Regions from separate parts of the Paraglaciecola sp. G1-13 genome, predicted to be linked through region 4. Evidence: predicted binding sites of a transcription regulator. Region 4 holds the regulator's gene; each other region holds the start of a gene.
What was found. Region 4 encodes sigma-54, which starts transcription at its own class of promoters, with help from an activator protein. Its sites were predicted from a motif close to GTTGGCACGNNNNTNGNNT; they were not measured.
Positions count from the first base shown of each region.

Region 1 (5,460 bases), 1.7 Mb from region 4:
GCGCTATTGTCGAAGACAATCAAAAACGCTTGTGGATTGCGACAGATGGCGGCGGGTTAAATTTATTTAATCCGCTGGATCATAGTTTTACGCAATGGCCATCAGGTAGTGATGTTCGTAAGTCTCCCATGTCTGATAAGATCCGTAGTTTATTTTTAGCACGAGATGGGACCATTTGGCTTGGTTACAACAATGGCAACTTCAGTCAGTTTGATCCTGATTACAATACTTTCACACACTTTGAAACCCGAAATTTACTTCCAAGTATCGGACAAGATGCGTTTATTACATCCATTACAGAAAATGCTGAAAATATTTACCTAGCGACAGATGGCAATGGATTATTGATCCTAAATAAAAATCATCGTTCTCTCACTCGTATTCATATGAATGACGAAGAGCCGCTATTTAGTGACCGACTCGCAAAGGTATTTGTTGATTCACAAGAACGTCTTTGGCTTGCAAGCTACGATGCGGGCCTAGGCCTTTTGGATTTTGACGCGAACAAGTTCAAGTCGTGGCGACACGAGAAGAACCAAGTAAGCAGCTTAGCTTCTAATTTAGTTCATACGATCTTTCAAGACCAAAAACAGCGGATATGGTTGGGAACAGAAGAGGGTCTTAGCTTATGGGATGTTCAAAATAAATTTATAAATTTCAGTGAAAAAAATGGAGTCAGCAATAACAAAATACTGTCTATATTACAGGACCCATCAGGTTTGATGTGGGTTGGCACATATGGCGGGATTACCAGAGGTGTCGAAGTGCCATTCGAGTTAATCGATAAAGGTTTGGCGAGTAATACAGTGTTGGGATTTGCTGAAACTCGTTCAGCATCCGGCAATAGATCTATATGGGTTGCGAGTTATGAAGGCTTATCACAATTAAACAGTGATGGAGCTGTTGTGCAAGTGCTTAACACAGAAAGCTCACCAGCCCTTGAAGATCCTCGCATAATGACAGTTCGTGGCGATGACAATATTTTGTGGTTCGGCACCCGTGGCGGTGGATTGGGCCGGCTAAATGTTGATACGCAAGCAATAGACTATTTTCAACATGCGCCAAACGATTCAAGCAGCATTAGTTTCGACGGTATCTCCAGTATATTACCCGATAAACAGGGGAATCTGTGGATTGGAACATTCGGTGGAGGCTTGAATTTTTTGCCCGCCAATAGCAAGAAATTCAAACACTTTCGCAATGAAGCTAACAATCCAAGTAGTCTAAACAGTGATCGCGTGGTAGCGCTCTCTCGACTAAAGGACGATACGTTAGTCGTTGGCACCGTTTCAGGTTTGAATGTGTTCGATCCAATTACATCGACTTTCAAGCGTATTGAACACCAACAAGATAAGTTTGAGAGCTTATCGGCGCCTACTGCGTGGACATTTTATCAAGACAATAATGAAAACCTATGGGTTGGTAGCCAAGGAGGCGGCTTAAATCAATGGCGCAAAGAGGATATCAGAACATTAGAAAACCGCTTTACTCATTTTGATAAGCGTAATGGACTACCTAGCAGCCATATTTATTCCATTCAGGCCGACGAACGAGGTGCATTGTGGCTCAGTAGTACCGCTGGTATTACGCGTTTTAATCCAAATAACGGCACTATGCGTCACTTCGATTCGTCCCAAGGTATAGAGGACAGCGAGTTTAATTTTGGCGCAGGTTTTACCGATAGTCAGGGAGTCATGTATTTTGGTGGCAACTCGGGTTTTGTCCGATTTCATCCAAATGATATTAAAGAAAGTAAAAAAGTTCCTCCTGTGGTCTTAGTTAGAATAAAGAAGCTGAATGAAAAAGTAGGCATTGATTTACAGTATCAAGAGCAGAGTGAGATTGTCTTACACTATTTGGATTACTATATTTCTTTCGAATTCGCAGCGTTAGATTTTAATGCGCCTGAGCTCAACCAGTATCGCTACAAGTTGGAAGGATTAGATCCTAAATGGGTCGAATTGGATCACAGCCGCCAAGCAACCTTTACCAATTTACCAGCTGGTCGGTATGAACTGAAAGTACAAGCCAGTAATCACTTAGGCTTGTGGAATGCACACGGCGTCTCCTTGCCAATCACAGTACAACCCCCGCCTTGGAAGACAGTGTGGGCTTACTGTTTTTACGTGTTCTTGTGCATTGTTATTCTATTGAACGCTATGCGCAGATACCGTCTAAAGCGTTTACGACGAGCTCAGCATCTTATTGATTTAGAAGATAAAGTGAAAGAGCGTACCGCAGATCTTAGATTAGCCAATGATAAATTAGAGCAGATTAGTTTCACTGATCCGCTAACTGGCCTCAAAAACCGCCGTTACTTGAGCCAACACCTAACCGCAGATATAGATTTCGTGCTTGCAAGACATGAAGAAAATCTGGCTACTGGTGCTGCACAAGCGACAAAAGATACTGACTTAGTCTTCTTTTTAGTTGACCTAGATCATTTTAAACAGGTCAACGATCAACATGGTCATAGCGCTGGTGATATTGTTTTGGTCGAAGTGAAATCAATCTTAGAAAGTGTATTTCGTGAGACTGACTATTTGTTGCGCTGGGGTGGTGAAGAATTTCTTATCGTTGCGCGCTTTGTCAATCGAAGCAGAGCAGCCATACTGGCCGAACGTTTACGTCGTTCAATTCAAGAGCACTCATTCAAGATTGAAAAAGACATTGCGCTAAATGTCACCTGTTCAATTGGTTTCAGCGTGTTTCCATTGTTATCGAGCAATCCCACTTCACTTAATTGGGAGCGCACTATTGATGTAGCCGACTTGTGTTTATATGCCGCTAAAAAGTCAAACAGAAACACGTGGATAGGCTTTACTGACTTGACGTGCGATGAACAGGACGTGTTCAGTGCTGTAATCGCTGAGACTGAATCGTTGATCCGTTCGGGGCAACTAATGCTAGCGAGTTCTATTGATGAAGTGGATAAGATTCAATGGCGATGAACTCGTTCTCTTACATACGTATCTGAGTCTCATATGCGATGGTGGGTGACAATCATTAACGGATGTAGATTCGTCTCAGTACAGCCCTACAAACGTTCGTGGTACCCTAGCTACATCATACTTTGGACCTTTGGTAAGCCCCCACCTCGCTATTGGCGGCTTTCTGCACTTTTTCACGCTTAGGTGACTCTTCGAATTCACCTCATATACTCCCATACCTTGCTTATATAGGGCTTATTGACGGGTGTTGATCTACCAGTATGTGCCTTGTTTAACAATAAATTGAAATAAATGAATGCAACCAAAAGTCTAATTGCCATCATTTTATTCATTCAATAATTTCATTTTAGTCCGTTCGTTATTTTCACATCAAAATAAATTACTTTAAAATCAGAGCTTTGCAAATTGGCATGCTGCTTGCTTTTTACCGTTAGAGCGATAGTGCTAACTGAATTTACTTCGAACTCGGCGAGTGGATTTGAAAAGGAAAATATAATGAAACCAAAATTTAATAAGCAGCGAGCAGTACTGCTAGCGGGAATGGTGTGCTTTAGCGCTTTCGCAACAGCGGGCTTAAAAGTTAGCAGCTTAGTTAACGACATCAAATCTACTGTTGAGCCAGGTTCACTCGGAACTTCACAATTAGTTAAAACCGTTAATAGTTTAGTGGGTCTGAATAATGAAGTGATTATTCAGGGGGCTGAAATCAGTATCTTAACTGAAGTGATTAATACGCTTGGCGGCGTGATAACACATGAATTGCCCCTCATAAACGGGATTGGCGTTCGGGTAAGTGACGCACAGCTAGTTTTGCTGAATCAGTTGACTGACATTATTACTATCAAAAAGAACGAAGCCGTTTATACATCCAGTGCATTGGATCACTGTTTAGTATATGGAAGTCACGTAGCAGAGCTAACCAATAGAAGTATTCGCTGGAACCTGTATAACGCCCGTGACATGGAAGCTAACATGCAAAGCATGTCTTTCAAATGGCCTGAAGAGCTGGGACATATCTACTCTGTTAAAGTGAACGGTGCCACTGTGTATTGGCGCTTGTACAGTAAGAAGACGGGTGAATTGTCGATCGATATTAAGCGACTCAAACGTTTTGCCAAATTAGATTCGTTCGAAGGCGTAACGGTTGAAGTGTCTTTTGCCAAAAAAGGCGTTAAAAATTACCAACAACGTGATTTTTCTTTGGATGTTCAATTCAAAGAGGGTTGTGATCGCAGCCTAGTGAAGGGGTACGACACCCAAGCAAATGAAGGTGATAGCAACAGTTATTATGTGAATAACATTGGTGCTGACGAACTACATGATCGTGGCATTACAGGTAAAGACGTTACCGTTGCTGTTATCGACAGCGGCCTATGGGCTGCGCATAGCGCGTTAGGGAATGACACGGCGAATAATACACGTATTAAAGCGGCATATGATGCTTTAGAAGATACGGAACTGAACGTGAGTAATCTTACTGATGAAAACAGCCACGGAACTCACATTACAGGCATCATTGCCAATAGTGACCGTGCGGTCGTAGACGGCCAAATGCGCAGTTATTATCAAGGTGTTGCACCGGATGCAAACCTAGTGGTCGTAAAAGCCTTTTACGAAGACGGTCATAGTACTTACTTAGACGCATTACGCGGCCTACAGTACATAGCTGATAACCATGAAGCGTTAAATATAAGGGTAGTAAACCTTTCCTTTGGTGCGCCGCCTCGTTCAAATTACTGGGATGATCCCATTAACCAAGCGGTAATGGCATTATGGGAAAAAGACGTCATTGTGGTGACATCAGCGGGCAATACAGGCCCAAGTGCAATGACCATTGGCGTACCTGCAAACGTACCTTACGTAATAAGCGTGGGGGCAATCAGCGATAATTACACTCAGGACAATGCAAATGATGACACCTTGCTTTCGTTCTCATCTCAAGGCCCAACTCACGAGGCCTTTATAAAGCCTGATATGGTGGCACCTGGCGGCCATATGTTTAGCTTAGCGAACGAAGACATGTATGTGCCTGCTAAATACCCTCAGTATATGGTTGGTAAAGACCGCTTTATCATGTCCGGTACGTCACAAGCTTCAGGTGTGGTCAGTGGCGTAGTCGCGTTAATGTTACAAGACGATCCAAGTCTCAGTGCGAACGATGTGAAATGTCGCTTGATGACCAGTACGACTATGGCTCAAGTGAATGGCAAACTGGCTTACAGCCCATTTCAACAGGGCTCAGGCAGTGTTAATGCAATAAAAGCCGTAGATTCCAATGAATCAGGTTGTGCGAATAATGGCATGGACATAGCGGCCGATATTAGTGGCGACCAACATTATATGGGCGCAGCTCGAAAAGATGAAAACGGCAACTACTACATTCAAGGGTTTGAGTTTGAAGTTTGGGAAGAAGCTTTCATGTGGGAAGAAGCCTTCATGTGGGAAGAAGCTTTCATGTGGGAAGAAGCTTTCATGTGGGAAGAAGCTTTCATGTGGGAAGAAGCTTTCA
Region 1 covers NZ_CM147903.1:3,728,699-3,734,158, reverse strand. The annotation lists gene AC0L6N_RS15890 (ligand-binding sensor domain-containing protein) at 1-2,951, shown strand, start outside; gene AC0L6N_RS15885 (S8 family peptidase) at 3,447-5,460, shown strand, end outside.
Region 1: the regulator sigma-54 is predicted to act here: its motif matches at 3,356-3,374, upstream of AC0L6N_RS15885 (S8 family peptidase).

Region 2 (5,460 bases), 890 kb from region 4:
GGGGCATGTATGCGGTTACTTGAATGTTGTTGCGTTGGCAGTATGCCACCAGCTCTTTGTTTTGAAAGTTAGGATGTACCTCGATTTGATTGGTCAGAATATGATCTTTACCTAAAATCGACAGGGCTTCATCAAGCTGGCTTTGGGTGAAATTGGACACACCGATATGTCTCGTCAGACCGCGCTCTTTGCACGCCTTTAGTTCCTTAAGATATTCTGCCATCGATACCTTGTTGTCCGGTGACGGCCAGTGAATGAGCAGTAAGTCAACATAATCGGTATTGAGCTGAGTCAGACTATTTTGCACGCTCGTTATAAATTTATCGGCACTGAGGTTATCAAACCACACTTTAGTCGTGACGAAGAGCTCACCTCTAGAGATTTTAGAGGCGGAAATAGCATCACCGACTTCAGCTTCATTTTCATAAGCTTGTGCGGTATCAATATGACGGTAACCCACATCAAGCGCGTTCTCTACCGCCAGTTTGGCATCATCCCCTTTTAGGCGATATGTACCGAATCCTGGAGTCGGTATTGTTGGCGTAGCGAATGTTGATGAATTCATAAATCAGTCCTTCTGTTGGAGCGCTGACTTTGAGCAAGACAACGCGGTGAACATGTGGATTAACCTATTCGAATACCATGCCAAAAAGTAACCAATTGATATGTATAGAATAAACAATAAGAGATGTGAGATAGAGCAGATTAACGTGAAATATTTTCAACGCTATTTGCAGCCGTTACTGACTGCCTATCACTACGCTTTGCTGATCGTTGCAACGCTTTAGTGATCGTTGCAAGACTCTGTTAGCTGCTGTCACTGTCTAGGTGGCGCTTTATATCATCTAGGCGGCGCTTTATATCCAACCAGTCATGCTCAGCTAGTTGTGAGCTGCTCTGTATTTGTTCAATCATAGCGGCCTGTTGGCGAACGAACTGTTTATGCTCGGGGCTACGGCTAAAACGCAAAATACTGCTTAAGCCTTCCAGTAAACGAATGGTGACTGCTAGGCTGTCTTTCGAATATTGGCGGATCTGATTAAACGCCGCTTCACCCAACCCAGTGAAAGCCACGGGCTTGCATTGAAGTCGAGTTATGCCGTTGTCGTCTTCGTAGATAGTTGGCGGAAAGGGTTTGTCGGTGAGTGTGCACAACACAGCGCTAAGCTTGTCTACCACGGTTACAGCTGAATAAGGGTCGTTAATACCGGGTGATAAGGCGCGAACGGCAATCTCAACCAATTGACGGATTGCAAACTCCACGTCCTGCACTGGGGTGCGATGAGAGCCTAAACGCACCAATTCGGTAATCTTGCTAGGTTGGCAAGAAAGCGTAGCACCATTAAAATAAGCGATGGCGATCACAGAGCCTCGCATTACAAAGTCTCCTGGCATGTAATGTACGCTCAGCGCCATATCACTGTTTTCACTCAAGGCTCGTAGCTGTTCTATGTCCAAGGTTTGTACATATCCGCTGCTCGTCGATTGAATAGCTTGGCTATTAGGGTAAATCTGGTCGAAATCTGGTGCTGTGTAGACACGCTGTTCTGCAGTCGTATCAGCCTCGTCTGGCTCTTCAATTTTCGGGAATAAGCGTTCAATAATGTCGTTAAGTTCGCGATAGACGTTATCAATGACGTTATCTGCCTGAATTGCGCTAGCTACGTGATGAATGAAATAAATCAACACCCCTACTCCAACGATTGCGAGTAACACGGAGGTGAGAATGCTGATGCCAGGCACGAATTCTTGTTGCTCAAAAGACTTGGTGGCCTGAATAATCAGTAAACAATAAATAAACGTAGACAGGAAGAAGCCCAAAACGCATTGGGTACCCGTGTCCATCATAAAATTACGAATAAGCCGAGGGCCGAACTGTGAAGAAGCTAAGGTCAGCGCCACAACCGTGATGGAAAACGCAATACTAGTGACCGTTATCATGGCGGTAGCTATGGTGGTTAACAAAGCTCGGGCTGATTCGGGAGTGGTCTGATAAAAATCAGCGAGTATATCTAGCTCACTGTCAGCGCCGAAACGATCGAAAGCGAGGCCTGCCTGGGATAAGCCAATGGCAATAAGCGCCATAATTGATGGCACAAACCAAAAGCTGGTACGGATGGTTTCCCATAGCGTGATGATCCGTGTGTTCATATGTACTGACATCCAGTGTGTACCTATTTTGATAAGAGATTACTTAGTGCGGACCAGAGCCACCGTTATAAAACTCATGCGACTGTGGGTGCTCTGGCTACACTCAAACGCCAGCGGTTAGTGGTTGTTTGTATTTTTCTTTTTTGCTGCGACCATTGCTGCACCTAGGGCTACGACCACGAAAAGCCCAAATGCGATAAAAAACGTAGTAAGAAAACCGCCGCTCATGGCACCCGACAAAGCAACGATGGCACCGACCGCAATAATTAAAAACACGATAGTGATTTGCATCAACATTTTGCACACTCCTAGGCTGAAGTAGCCTGTAGTTGAACAACCTCTGTCGCGCTTTCGCCTATTGAGCTTCACATTTAGGTGTAACGTTCGCTGAGGTCGTTGTATTAGTATAAGCATTAAAAAAGGGGTGCAAGCACCCCTTTTCATTAAATCAATTTGTTCATCTACCTGAGCAGATTAACAATCGTTGTCTTCAGCGCCTGCGCCTTCTTTCACATCTTCACACGCATCTTCGATTGCGTTGCCTGTGTCAGTCATCATTTCGTCGACTTTTTCACCTGCATTCTCAGCATTGTTGTCGTTACACGCTGTCACCAAAGTAAGTGAACTGAAAACCATGGCTAAAAGAGTAAATTTTTTAAGTAAGTTCATAATGAATCTCCGTATCGTTAGTTATAAATAAATGTGTTTTGTATATCTAGACTTTAGGGCCTTTACCGCGAATAGCATTTGCTACCAACGATAGTACCAATAGCACTAGAAATACAAAGAAAATGATTTTTGCAATTCCTGCAGCCGTTCCAGCTATACCGCCGAAACCCATTACACCAGCTAAGATTGCGATAATTAAAAACGTTAATGCCCAACCTAACATAGTAATCTCCTTAGTATTCAATACTGTATTCGAATCTGAATGTCGAATGAGTTAATGCGCTAATCGTGCCACACCAATAAAAAACTTTAACCAACTGATTTATATGCACTTTTCAATTGACATTAAAAAAGAAATAATTTGATATGTAACTAAAAGTTGAAATATTTACAATTCGAAAAGGAACAAGTTTCCGAACTTGAACTCGCCTCTGAGGGTTTTATTTGAGGCAGAGTTCGGTCAGCAGCGGAAAGTGATCAGAGCCTATTTCTGGTAAACGCGACAAATTCACCAGCTCAAAGTCTTCGCTGTGAAAAACATGGTCTAAAGGCCAGCGCGCTAAAACATGCTGCGCATGAAATGTGTTGAAGGCCCCTCGACCAATGCGCGGGTCGCACATACCACTTACGCGCAAAAATGCTTGCGTGGTGGGTGACCATGCCACGTCGTTTAGATCTCCGCTGACGATCACTGGTAAAGCAGTTTCGCTATCGGTGCTAGCTATTTCCTTAGCTAGGCCAAGTAACTCTCTGTCTCGTTCAGTGGCTTCTTCATTTTCTGTTGGGCTTGGAGGTGCTGGATGCACAAAGTGGCAACGTATTTTCTCGCCGCTTTCTAAAGTCGCAATGCAGTGCACTGAGGGCACGCCTTTTTCTACTCGCTCAGCGGTTTTAATGTCACTCAGAGGCAAGCGGCTAAACACATGCATGCCGTAAAGGTTTTCTAGCGGGAAATTCACCCGATAGGGGTAATCATCATGTAGTGGTGACAAAGCATTTTGCCACCACTGATTAGTTTCAAGCGTGACTAAGATATGTGGCTTTTCTTGATCCACCAGCTTGAGAAGCTTGGGGGCATCGTGATTTGTCATTAATACGTTTGAATTAATGATTTTAATACTGCGCTTCGGGTCCGCAGAGTCATTCATTGGGACCATGGGTTGCACAATTGGCGTGTAGGGCAAAATCCAATGTATTTGATAAGCCAGCGCAACAAAATTCGTCACCAGCATACCAGCCATATATGACAGGTTTTGGTGATAGAAGCTGCCGATCACCAGCAGGTTAATAATCAGCAACACCGCTATTTGTAGTCTGGGAAATTCCCAGACGCGCACAATCCAGTGATCACTGGGTAAAAGTGGCAGGAACGTCAGCAGTATTAAAAAACTGGTTGAAATTATCAAGGTTGTAAACATCTTCGCTCTCGGTTTTAGTCATTGGCTATCAGTAGAACCAGGTTGTTTTTAACCTAGACATTCAGGTTGTAGTGTAAGCAAACAGTCGCTTGGGTATATCTTTTTGTGTTGTTGATGCAGGTAGAGACACAACTTTATCAACTTTGATATCAAGTGACTTAATGAATGCATTTTTAATAATAGCCCCTATTGCAGGCCAAAGCGGGGTTTGAATATCATCTATCTTGCCCTTTAAAGGCACACGAGTGGCAATAAGGTCTTTCTTTCCGCCCTCAAACAGCTCAGCGATACCGCCAGCGGCGGCCTCAAACAACCACTGAAATGGGTTGTCGCCATCTTTAACTACGTCTTCTTGCCAGTCAAACACCGATAAATCATACACCCCAGCCTTTACGTAGCCGCTAACATCCCCCTGCTTGGAAGCAAACTCCATTGCAAAATCAATTTGCCCTGCTTCTAAGTCAAAGGGGGAATAAAAGCTGATGAGGTGGTCGATGTGTTTAACCGGTAAACGCTGCATTTCCACATCTACATTAAAAGTCGGCTTGGCCGCGTAAGGATCGTAAGAGCCCGAAACCGCTAATGGGCAGACCCCAGCAATTTCTGCATCTAGCGCGAGGTGTGTTACCAATGAGCCAGAACGCTGCTTACTGTTCGTTAAGTTGGTAATTTGGCCGTGTACATCCGTGATTTCGGTCAAGGTCTTGCGCTTGGCACTTATGGTTTCAAATGTGAGGCGACCATCAATAATATCAATCCGGTCAATGGAAAAGGGCACTAAGCGATTTGCTAATGTTATCCAAGTTTGCTCGTTTTGCACATCTTGATTAATTTTTTCCTCTTGCTGTACATCATCTGCGTAGTAAAACTGGGGTTTTAGAAAAGTCATTTCAGAGACGATGTTGCCGCGAAGCAACGCAGACCAAAGCACAGAAATATCGAGTTGCTGAATACTAATTAGCGGCTTTTGTAGGTCACCATCCACTAGAGTGAGTTCGATATTTTCAACTTGATACGCGCCGCGGTAGAGTGCGATATCCACGTCACCCACTTGACCGCTCAGCCCTGGGGTGGTCCTAATGGCATAATTTACCCCTTTTTGCACTGCGTAAGGGGCAACCAGTCTTAGCGCGACCAAGATGACCGCTAAGCTGATTAGGGTTATCGCAGTTTTACGCCGACGATGTGCCATTTTCCGCTCCGAGATACAAAGTATTCACCC
Region 2 covers NZ_CM147903.1:4,496,889-4,502,348, forward strand. The annotation lists gene dkgB (2,5-didehydrogluconate reductase DkgB) at 1-565, opposite strand, end outside; gene AC0L6N_RS19130 (DUF2254 domain-containing protein) at 808-2,163, opposite strand; gene AC0L6N_RS19135 (hypothetical protein) at 2,269-2,448, opposite strand; gene AC0L6N_RS19140 (hypothetical protein) at 2,626-2,820, opposite strand; gene AC0L6N_RS19145 (DUF1328 domain-containing protein) at 2,867-3,043, opposite strand; gene AC0L6N_RS19150 (endonuclease/exonuclease/phosphatase family protein) at 3,261-4,238, opposite strand; gene AC0L6N_RS19155 (DUF748 domain-containing protein) at 4,300-5,430, opposite strand.
Region 2: the regulator sigma-54 is predicted to act here: its motif matches at 3,098-3,116, upstream of AC0L6N_RS19145 (DUF1328 domain-containing protein).

Region 3 (5,460 bases), 1.4 Mb from region 4:
CCACAATAAAATTTCCAGACTCACTAATTGAAACTCAAGCTATTTGCTCCTACATCAAGAGGGCAGTTGATAATCGTGTGGCTCACCCTTGCAAGGTTACAACACATTCAACCAGACCACATCCCACCAAAGGGGATGATATTGTTGTTAACACTACTAGATATCAAAGTACCGACGGGCAGCATAAAAACTTAATGTTCAGCTTCGAAGCCAGTGAAAAAAGAATTAACATTTACAGCGCAGACATAGATAAATTGGCAAAAAAAATTACACATATAGTTGTTAGAGATGTCATTGCGACGAAAGTAATTGAAGATGAGCGGCATCCTATTTTAAAACTTTTCGAAAGAGTTCTTGAAAACAAGGGGGATAACATTTTCAACAGACATGTGGAAGTTGAAACAGAGATTAATCTTACTGGTGACGAGTTACAGAACCTCGTTGAATTATACGGTGAAGAATATGATCCCGTAAATACATGGGTAAATATAGGATTCAAGGAAGAAGGGGAAGATTCGCCGCGCTTTTTTAATAATTATTTGGAAAGAACTTCTATCTTAGCTGACCCAAACAAAAAGCACGATGATATACACTATACTGCCGTGTACTTATCCAATATATTAAAAGCTGAAAGGGCTAGCCTTCTAGCCTCATTTGAAGACGATGCTAGAAAGTTGATCAAGGACAACAGGTAAAATCCAGATGCATTTTATTTTAAGACTAATAGTTACCTTGGTTATCAGCGGCAGTCTTGGCTATCTCTATAGCACATTTCTAACAGCAGATAATTTCAAGAATATAGCTTCTGTTTTAATCAACTCATCTGCGGCCACTCTAGCGATTGCGGGGCTTTGGATATCCCAAATTTATCCTGAAGCGATAAAAGCATTTAGCTTACCGAATGTATCAATTATGGAAGCTGGTGAAAAAGCCAAAAGAATTGAGGCTTTGATATTAGTTATTGTTACTTCAACAGTTATTATATCGGTATTATTGATATTTCAATATATATATCCATTAGAAGCCTTGGCTCTCGGGACAATTTATGCGGGATATTATGACTGGATAAAAGCGTCAAGTTTTATTTTCCTGACACTACTTCAATTATTCGCATTATTGAAACTCACATATGCTATGTTTGTTTTCGCTAATCAAATTCATCGAAAAGTTAAAGAGTTTAAAGCCCAAAAGCGATTGAACTGACAAAACAATCATAACATACAGGTTAGTTATTGATATGCATGAAGAATTTCCGGGTTCAACTCCCGCCAGCTTCATCAAACGTCAAGATGAAAAGGCTCTTCAGAAATGAAGAGCCTTTTTTGTGACTTGTAACAGATTCTGTGGAACTGCCATTTAGGTAATGTGCTTTTCGTGTCGCCCCAGTTAATCATTACTGGTGCACTTATTATCTGAATTCGGACGTATTTCGCCTGAAGAAATCTGAACCAATATTAAGTCTATTTTTCGACGTTTTGGTTTTGAAAATGAATAGCTAGCCATTTTTGACTATAAATGGTCTATATCAATTTTTATTTCGCCACATTGTTTGCGTATTTCAGTCTTCCATTGACTTATAGCTTGAGAAATACTGTCTTTTTTAGTTTCACTGTCAAGAATATCTGCACTTCCAGATATAGACTTTATCGTTGGGAATGCTTTAATGATTTGCTCTATATTCACCCCAGTTCCTTTCGCAACGGCCTCAAAATGCGGAATTGCTCCAAAATGCCATATAAACAAATAACTACTAGTTCCCGCGATCAATGCGACACACTGTGTTTTTTTTCCAGTCCCTAGCTCAATATTGTATAACGGAGTACGGCCCTCAATAATTGCAGACGAAAGCCTCTTAGGAGAATGCGAGATCTCATTTACGCCTGCATAAACAAAAGATGCCATAATGCTAATTATTAAAAAACCGACGATTAGTTTAGTAATTCTTTTAAACTTAGTCGTTTGTTTTTCCGACGGAATGAAAGCAATTACACTGATAACTAGGTATACAAAAAGAAATAATAATGCCGCGTACATTCTGCCGGAGTTTAACCCCCATGCAACTTGATAAATATCAATGAAACTTCCATAGTGGAATAGGTTAACTCCATTGAATTGCTTTATATAATTATCAGCAAGAAAATAGCTGTGAACTGTGAATACAAATGCAAGTCCTGATAGTACAAATAACTTTTGTTCGTATATGAACGTTGCATATGCATTAAACCTCTTACTTGCCCGATTCTGGGAAGTTACTTCTTGTTTTTTTTCATCATTGTGGCTTTGAGCAGAATTTTGCGGCATGAGTTTAAAATCCATTCACGTATTATTAAACTTAGTATGACCTAGAAAGGCACTATATTACGATTTAAATGAGAGCATGACAGTTCAGCTAAATAGGATCATGTTGCAGGCTTAATTGATTTGAGGTTAGACAAACATATATTTTTCTTAAAGCTAATTTTAAATTATTGTGTTGAAGAATGGGTAATCAACTCAATAAGTGACTTATTCATAACGCGCTTTCTTTATTCATATGTCTAAACACATCGGCTAGAGGACTCTCTGATACCTGATTATCAATAAAAAAACCAAAAAAAAGGCTGCGCATTGGCAGCCTGATCATGAATTAAGGTAGCTAGACTTTCCTTCTGCCCATCACCACTGAAATAACCAGTAGGACTAAAAATACGAAGAAAATGATTTTTGCGATACCGGCTGCAGAGCCTGCAATTCCGCCGAATCCCAACACTGCAGCAACCAGTGCGATAACTAAAAATATAACAGCCCAACGTAACATAACTATTCCTTTTAACAATGAGTGGACTTTAACTAATGCTTCAAACGTGCCAACGGACCCTATAGGTAGAAAAACGCATATAAAACGTGGGGTTGAGCCTAGGCTCGTTTATCAAAAATCGCTTCACTCGGTATTGATTTCATGAATAATTTTATTACCTCGTTGTAAGATTTTCACGTGTTGAACATCGATGATTCCGTGTCGGTGTGCATCACCAAAGCGGCCAGAGGGGGTTGAATTGAAAACCAGTAAACGTAAAAAAGAAGGGTGAGTGAAAAAGAAAAAGCGCGTGAAGAAACAGTTCTTCACGCGCTTTCAATGGTAATTTTAATGGTGCGAATGGCCGATGATTAATGACTATCGAAGAAGTCGTCTACCTCGCGCTCTGCTTCTTCCTTAGACTTGCCGTACTTCTCTTGGATTTTGCCCACCAGTTCGGTGCGGCTGCCTTTCATTTTGTCTACGTCGTCATCTGTAAGATCGCCCCACTTCTGCTGGGCTTTACCTTTTAATTGTTTCCAATTTCCTTCAGCTTGATCTTGATTCATCATTATCTCCTTTGTTGAGAAAATATTGCGAAAATCGCCTGAACACCCGTTGCGCACAGACGTGCTTCAATAAGTAAGCAGCAATGACTATGCCAGCGTGAATACGACAGCGTGAATATGACAGCGCTTTTACCTACATCAGTGTTTCGTTGGGGCGCACCGAGCAAAGCTGGATCAAGTGAGTCCCCACCGCTAACGAAATTTTCAGCTAGACATTTTCAAGTGGGTACATTTAAGCTAGGCACTTTCGAGCTGGGCGCTTTCAAGCTGGGCACTAACTATAGGTGAAGCAGAATAGATACCTGTGCTTTCTTCGGCAGCTTATTCACCACCAGCATAAAGGACTGTTTAATCATTCGTTGAAGTTCGCCGGCTGGCAGGCTGCCGTCCAAAATAACGGTATTCCAATGTTGTTTATTCATGTGATACCCGGGGATGACTGCGCTAAAAACGTCTCGCAGCATAATTGCCTCGTGAGGATCGCACTTTAGGTTCATCCAATACACCTTACTGCATTCTTTACTACCCTCTTTACTGCATCTGTTAGTGCTCTCATCACTGTCCTGCGCTTGCTCATCGTTAATGCTAGCAGTGTGAGAATTTGCACGGGGAGCCGCTTTGCCCAAAGAGAGCGTAGCGAACATTTTACCTTTGACTTTGAAAACCGCTACCTCAGGCCCAAACGGAAAGTCTTCGACTGTATCGGGGAAGTCTAATAGCCACTGACGCGCTTGAGCATAGATTTGGCTGTATGCTTTTTCATGACTGTGCATGTGTTCTTGCCCTTGTTGTTTTTCTTGCTCCTGTGCTTGCTTCTGTTCTGGCGCTGTCTTTGAAGTTATTTTAGAAGCATTTTGTGAGGCCGTTATTTTCATCGTAAACCTAGCGTAAAAGCAAACAGAGGTAAGGCCTAATATAGCGCTATTTTCATTTAGGCTACCACCTGTTTGACGGCATGTTGCTAAACCTTAGAAGCCACTAGCGGAAGTATTTGCCATTGGCGTGCAATATTATTGGCGCTGACCTTGTCTTTACTTATACAAATATCTGGTTCGTAACAAAAACGCTCCAAGAAAAAGCTGAATAGAACGCTATATAAAGCGTTAGATAAAGCGCAGTTCAAAAAGGAATACACACATGCTAGGCAAGAAAATAATGAAAATCACAGGGTTACTTTTTGGGTTTTACCTTTTAACAATGAATACCGCGTTCGCCGAATCGATCGACAGGGCCACTGTTGAAAAACAAGCGACATTAGCACTACAAGGGTTTGACCCCACAACCTACTTTAATCTAAGCGGCGCTAAACAGGGCAACGATGCGTTTCAAGCCGTGTATATGGGTCAGCGCTATTTATTCGCCAATGAAGAGAATCAGCAAAAATTCGCTAATAACCCCGCACAGTACTTGCCGCAATTTGGCGCGCTTTGCGCCCACTCTTTAGTAATGGAAAAAGACGTCATCGCAGACCCTTCAATTTACACCATTGAGGCAGGTAAGTTGTATATGTTCGTTTCACAAGAAGCGAAAAGTGAATGGATTAAAGACAGTAGCAAAAACCTTATTGCCGCCACCAAGCATTGGCAGTACAAATCAGAAAAACGTTTCGAGCAGATCGCGGCCAAAAAACGCTGGAAAAAAGACAATAACGTTGAGTTGTTTACTTTTTAGCAGCCCTGGCTAAAGCTTGCTTGACTAAGAAGAGCTAGCGAAAGCTTGCTTGATTTAGAATGCCTAGCGAAAGCTTGCTTTATTGATTCGAAGGTTTTGCATTTGCGCTAGCAAGCGAGTCAAAGTGGCTTGAACAATACCTGTAAAAAGCTTAAAAAATCACAAAAAAAAGGAGCAACTAGGCTCCTTTTTCAATCCCCTTTACACAGACAAACGCGGCGTTATTACACCAATATGTCGCGTACGTTGGCTAAATCTGTTTTGCCATTGATGATTTCGTCTGGGGTTAAGCCTGAAATCTCATGAGGGAATACCAACCACTCGGCACTTTCGTGTACAAAGTAGTCTGGCACTATGTCCGTTTTATTGTTTTGCGGCTTATAGTAAGGGCAAGCAATACGAATGTTTTTCGGCATATTCGCGCGAGACAACTTCTTAATTTGC
Region 3 covers NZ_CM147903.1:1,564,568-1,570,027, reverse strand. The annotation lists gene AC0L6N_RS06660 (hypothetical protein) at 1-695, shown strand, start outside; gene AC0L6N_RS06655 (hypothetical protein) at 703-1,203, shown strand; gene AC0L6N_RS06650 (hypothetical protein) at 1,510-2,301, opposite strand; gene AC0L6N_RS06645 (DUF1328 domain-containing protein) at 2,636-2,797, opposite strand; gene AC0L6N_RS06640 (CsbD family protein) at 3,148-3,345, opposite strand; gene AC0L6N_RS06635 (MmcQ/YjbR family DNA-binding protein) at 3,624-4,118, opposite strand; gene AC0L6N_RS06630 (YHS domain-containing (seleno)protein) at 4,483-5,016, shown strand; gene AC0L6N_RS06625 (phosphoribosyltransferase) at 5,241-5,460, opposite strand, start outside.
Region 3: the regulator sigma-54 is predicted to act here: its motif matches at 2,833-2,851, upstream of AC0L6N_RS06645 (DUF1328 domain-containing protein).

Region 4 (5,460 bases):
CTAAAATGGAACACTTTGATTTGCTCGGTTTTACTTTATTCAAAGAGCCTCAATACACGATATTTGTTGCGTCACAGACTGCGCCTTGGCAGGTATCAGCCAAAGACGGTACTTTGTATGAAGACAATCGGATCCAATTAGAGAATAATGTCGAGATACGTAATCAAGATGAGCAAGGATTTGCTCGTAGCATTCGCACGGACTTCATCGAGATAAACTTGATCGATAAAACCATGGTGTCTGACCAACCAGTAAAAATATTTGGCCAGCACTATGTCATCAACAGTAACGGTTTTAAAGCCAATTTAACGACCCAACAATATGAGCTACTTGATCATGTGCAAACCATTTATCAACCTCAGCCTTAGCTTAGTTGCCTTAGCAACATTAGCATTTTCCCCATTAAGCATGGCTGGCAAAGAAGATTTCACGCAAGCGATAAAAGTGGACTCGAAGTTTCAGTTCGGGGACGGTAAAACTAAAAAGTCTATCTTTCGAGAAGACGTGCACATCAATCAAGGTAGTTTGAATGTGTATGCCGATGAAGTAGAAGTCGACGCGAGTAAAGGCGAAGGTAACGAAGTTTTCATCGCGACGGGTAGCCCGGCTAAATACTCTCAACAACAAGAGCAAGGGGGCAGTATTGAGGCATCAGCCAATCGCATTGAATATCGCAGAGATTTACGCACACTAACCTTAGAAGGCGATGCACAGCTGAAGCAGAACAATAGCAGTGTAAAAGGTGAGTCGATAGTGTTTAACATGGAACTTGAACAAATTGTCGCGCAAGGAGAGAGCGAGAGTGAAAATAGCGGACGAGTTACGACTATTTTTCAACCAGCTAAGAAATCAGCGAGCAGTAAAAAGCAAACTGACGCGAAAAAGTCCAGTGATGCTGAAGTCAAACCAAAACAGGATGAAACTCCATAATGGCGACGTTAAAAGCCTCGCATTTGGCTAAATCCTATAAATCGCGTCAAGTTGTGCGTGATGTCAGTCTAGAAGTGTCCACTGGCCAGATTGTCGGTTTACTTGGTCCAAACGGTGCAGGTAAAACAACCACGTTTTATATGATTGTCGGTTTGGTTCCCTTAGATAAGGGAGAAATCAGTATTGATCAGCAAGATCTTACCCTACAGCCCATGCATATGCGCGCTCGTTTAGGGATTGGTTACTTACCCCAAGAAGCCTCTATTTTTCGAAAACTGACAGTCTATCAAAACTTGATGGCTATCTTGCAGACACGCAAAGAGCTCAGTGCAGAACAAAGAGAACAGCAAGCGGATTCATTACTCGATGAGTTCAATATAAATCATATTCGTAACAGTGCTGGTATGAGTTTGTCTGGAGGTGAACGCCGCCGGGTAGAAATAGCGCGGGCACTGGCAGCCGATCCAGAATTTATTCTGCTCGATGAGCCGTTTGCCGGTGTTGATCCTATTTCAGTTAATGATATTAAAAAAATTATTCAACATTTACGTGACCGTGGTATTGGTGTTTTGATAACCGACCACAATGTAAGAGAGACACTCGATGTGTGTGAGAAAGCTTACATTGTTAGTCATGGTGAACTCATCGCTTCTGGCACGGCAGAAGAAGTATTAAGTGATCAACGTGTAAGAGATGTATACCTAGGCGAACAATTCAGGCTATAGTTAAGCTGAAAAAGCCGCTCATTTTATCGAGATTATACTCAGGCGCTTGGTGAGACATTTACAGTCAATCGAATCAACCACAGCATATTTTTTAGTTTGCAACGGACAGAATAAAGAAGTAAATGAAACCCTCTTTACAATTAAAATTTAGTCAATCACTCACTATGACGCCACAGTTACAGCAAGCTATTCGTTTGTTGCAATTGTCTACGTTAGATTTACAGCAAGAAATTCAAGAAGCCTTGGATTCCAACCCGCTGTTGGAAGTTGAAGAGCCTACGGATCAGGAATCCGGCGATAGTGCGTTAAATGACAATTCCCTCGACCCGTCTTCTAAAGATACCAATGAAATAGTTGATACCAGCAGTGACAACTTAGACTCAAGTGAAGCGTTCGAGAAAAACGAAATCCCAGAAGACTTACCTACGGATACCACTTGGGATGAGTACATCAGCGCTTCTTCCGCACCTGCCTCTAGCATATCCAGTGGTGCCGGCGGTGATGACGAACAGATCTTTCAAGGCGAAACCACAGATAACATTCAAGATCATTTGCTGTGGCAAATGCGTTTAACCCATTTTAGTGATACCGATGTCGCGATTGCGACAGCGATCATTGATTCTATCGATGAGTCTGGTTATTTGACCATGAGCGCTGAAGACGTTCTGGCCAGCATGGATGATGAAGAAATAGAGCTCGATGAAGTGGAATGCGTACTTAAGCGTATTCAAATGTTCGACCCAATTGGGTCTGGCTCTCGTACACCACAAGAATGCTTGCTAGTGCAATTGCGTCAGTTTGCTCCTGATACACCCTGGTTAGAAGAAGCGAAGACCTTGATTGGGGACTATGCCGACCTTTTGGCAAGCAAGGATTACCGTACTTTGATGCGTAAATCTCGCCTTAAAGAGGATGATTTGCGTGAGGTCATGCGTTTACTTAAAACGCTCAATCCGCGTCCAGGCAGCGCCTTGATCAAAGGTGAAGCAGAATACGTTATACCTGATGTGTCAGTGAGTAAGAAAAATGGCCGTTGGACAGTAGAGCTTAACCCAGACAGCCTACCCAAATTGAACGTTAATCAACAGTATGCTGCAATGAGTCGTAGCGCGAAAAACACCAGTGATAGTCAATTTATTCGCTCACACATGCAAGAAGCCAAATGGTTTATTAAAAGTGTTGAGAGCCGAAACGATACCTTATTGAAAGTGTCAAACTGTATAGTACAGCAGCAAATGGGCTTCTTTGAACATGGGCCTGAGATGATGAAGCCTATGGTACTAAATGACGTAGCCGAAATGGTGGATATGCATGAATCTACAATTTCTCGTGTTACCACCCAAAAATATATGCATACCCCTAGAGGTATATTTGAGCTGAAATATTTCTTCTCGAGCCATGTTGCAACTGAGACAGGCGGAGAGTGCTCGTCAACGGCGATACGCGCATTGATTAAAAAGCTGGTCGCAGCTGAAAAACCAAGCAAGCCGCTAAGTGACAGCAAGATTGCTCAATTGTTGGCCGATCAAGGCATCATGGTCGCTCGGCGAACAATAGCAAAGTACCGGGAATCTCTGATGATACCCCCGTCGAACCAACGAAAAAGCCTATTGTAGGCTGATTAAAGAAGGAAGAGGCGATATGCAAATTAATATTACTGGTCACCATGTGGATGTAACCGATTCACTAAAAGATTATGTCGATACTAAATTTACCAAGCTCGAGCGACACTTCGATCAGATCAACAATGTTCACGTCATTCTCAATGTAGAAAAGCTCAACCAAAAAGCGGAAGCGACAATACATTTGAATGGGGCAGATGTATTTGCCACCATGGAACACAACGACATGTATGCGGCAATAGATGGCCTAATCGATAAACTCGATCGGCAAGTTATCAAGCATAAAGAAAAAGCTAAACGCCATTAACCCATCAGGTAAATAATGGAAATATCAAATATTCTTCACCCTGACTGCGTCGTATGCGCAGTTCAGGGGTCCAGCAAAAAGCGCATTTTAGAGCTTATTAGTCAATTGGCATCTGAGCACCTTGTTGAAGTAGACCAAGCGACCATTTTATCCAGTTTAGCGGGGCGCGAGAAAATGGGGTGTACGGGCATTGGTGGTGGTATAGCACTACCACATGGCCGTATAAAAGGGCTAGAGTCAGCCCTAGGCGTGCTTGTAACGTGCCAACCTCCGGTCCAGTATGACGCCATCGATAACATGCCAGTGGATATCTTCTTTGCTATTTTAGTACCAGAGGAAAAGGCCCAAGAGCACCTACAAACCTTGTCGGCGATAGCCAAAAAATTCGTTGATAAAGATATTTTAAATCGTTTGCGCAGTGCAACCACAGACCAAGAATTATTTCAGGTACTCAGTTAATTATGAAGCTTATTATCATCAGTGGGCGTTCAGGCTCAGGGAAGTCCATCGTTTTACGTTCACTGGAAGATTTAGGCTATTACTGCGTTGATAATATCCCCGTCAACTTATTGCCCACTTTGACCCATACCGTCGCTGACGAGTACGATCAGGTCGCGGTCAGCATTGACGTGCGAAATTTACCCAAAGATCCCAACGAATTGGTGGAAATACTCGACTACTTGCCGTCAACGTGGGAAATGACCATATTGTATTTGGATGCCAGCGATGACGTACTGATTAAGCGTTTCAGTGAAACCCGCCGCTTGCACCCGTTGTCTAAGCAAAACAAATCATTGTCTGGTGCTATTCAAGCCGAAAGCCAGTTATTAGCGCCAATAGCCGAACGTGCAGATTTATATATAGACACAGATCAATTGTCAATTCACCAGCTGGCCGAATTGGTGCGTGAGCGAATATTAGGTAAAAAAAGCTCACGCTTGGTTTTGGTTTTTGAAAGCTTCGGTTTTAAACACGGTATTCCTAAAGATGCGGATTATGTATTTGATGCGCGTTTCTTACCCAACCCGCACTGGGAGCCAGATTTAAAACCCCTTACTGGACTTGATTCCCCCGTCGAGATTTTTCTTGGCTCACAACCTATAGTCACTAAATTTATTTGGCAAATTCAGAATCTGATTTCTACTTGGTTGCCACATTTAGAACGTAATAACCGTAGTTATGTGACAATCGCCATCGGGTGTACTGGCGGTCAGCACCGCTCTGTGTACGTAGTGGAAATGTTAGCCAAAACATTTAGCACCTCGCACCCTGATGTGCAGATACGTCATCGCGAGTTAAACCGATGAGTGAGCGATTAGAGAAAACCTTACTCATAGTGAACAAGTTAGGGCTGCATGCCAGAGCAGCGACTCAATTGGTTAAGCTTGCGAATCAATTTGAAGCTGAAGTCACTATTGTTCAGGATGACAAAAGTGCCTCAGCAAGCAGTGTGCTGGGCCTAATGATGTTAGAGAGTTGCCAAGGCAAAGAAATTCAAGTGATATCTGAAGGGAAAGACGCGCGCCAAGCGATGGATGCTGTTGAAGAGCTTATTGTCGGAAAATTCAACGAAAGCGAGTAATCAGTTAGATTTAATGCAACGTGCACTTCAATTTAGACTTTTTCCACTCATCTCGACTTTCTACTCATTCGCTATTTTTTTGAAACGCGCGGTTGGGTTATCAGCAACCCAATTGACTGCTTAATCCACCTAAACGCGCTTCAACCGCATATTCTTTGCTGCCCTTCATTTCTGGGAATATATTCAGACCGCTGCGAGTTTCTACGTTATCAATCGTGACTTCTTTACTGCAGTAGTCATCGGCTCTCGCGCTATTTTGCTCCATGACATAGGCGGACGCTCTAACATAACCCG
Region 4 covers NZ_CM147903.1:204,267-209,726, forward strand. The annotation lists gene lptC (LPS export ABC transporter periplasmic protein LptC) at 1-368, shown strand, start outside; gene lptA (lipopolysaccharide transport periplasmic protein LptA) at 409-930, shown strand; gene lptB (LPS export ABC transporter ATP-binding protein) at 930-1,655, shown strand; gene AC0L6N_RS00905 (RNA polymerase factor sigma-54) at 1,778-3,271, shown strand; gene hpf (ribosome hibernation promoting factor) at 3,297-3,584, shown strand; gene ptsN (PTS IIA-like nitrogen regulatory protein PtsN) at 3,600-4,043, shown strand; gene rapZ (RNase adapter RapZ) at 4,046-4,891, shown strand; gene AC0L6N_RS00925 (HPr family phosphocarrier protein) at 4,888-5,166, shown strand; gene AC0L6N_RS00930 (DNA/RNA non-specific endonuclease) at 5,267-5,460, opposite strand, start outside.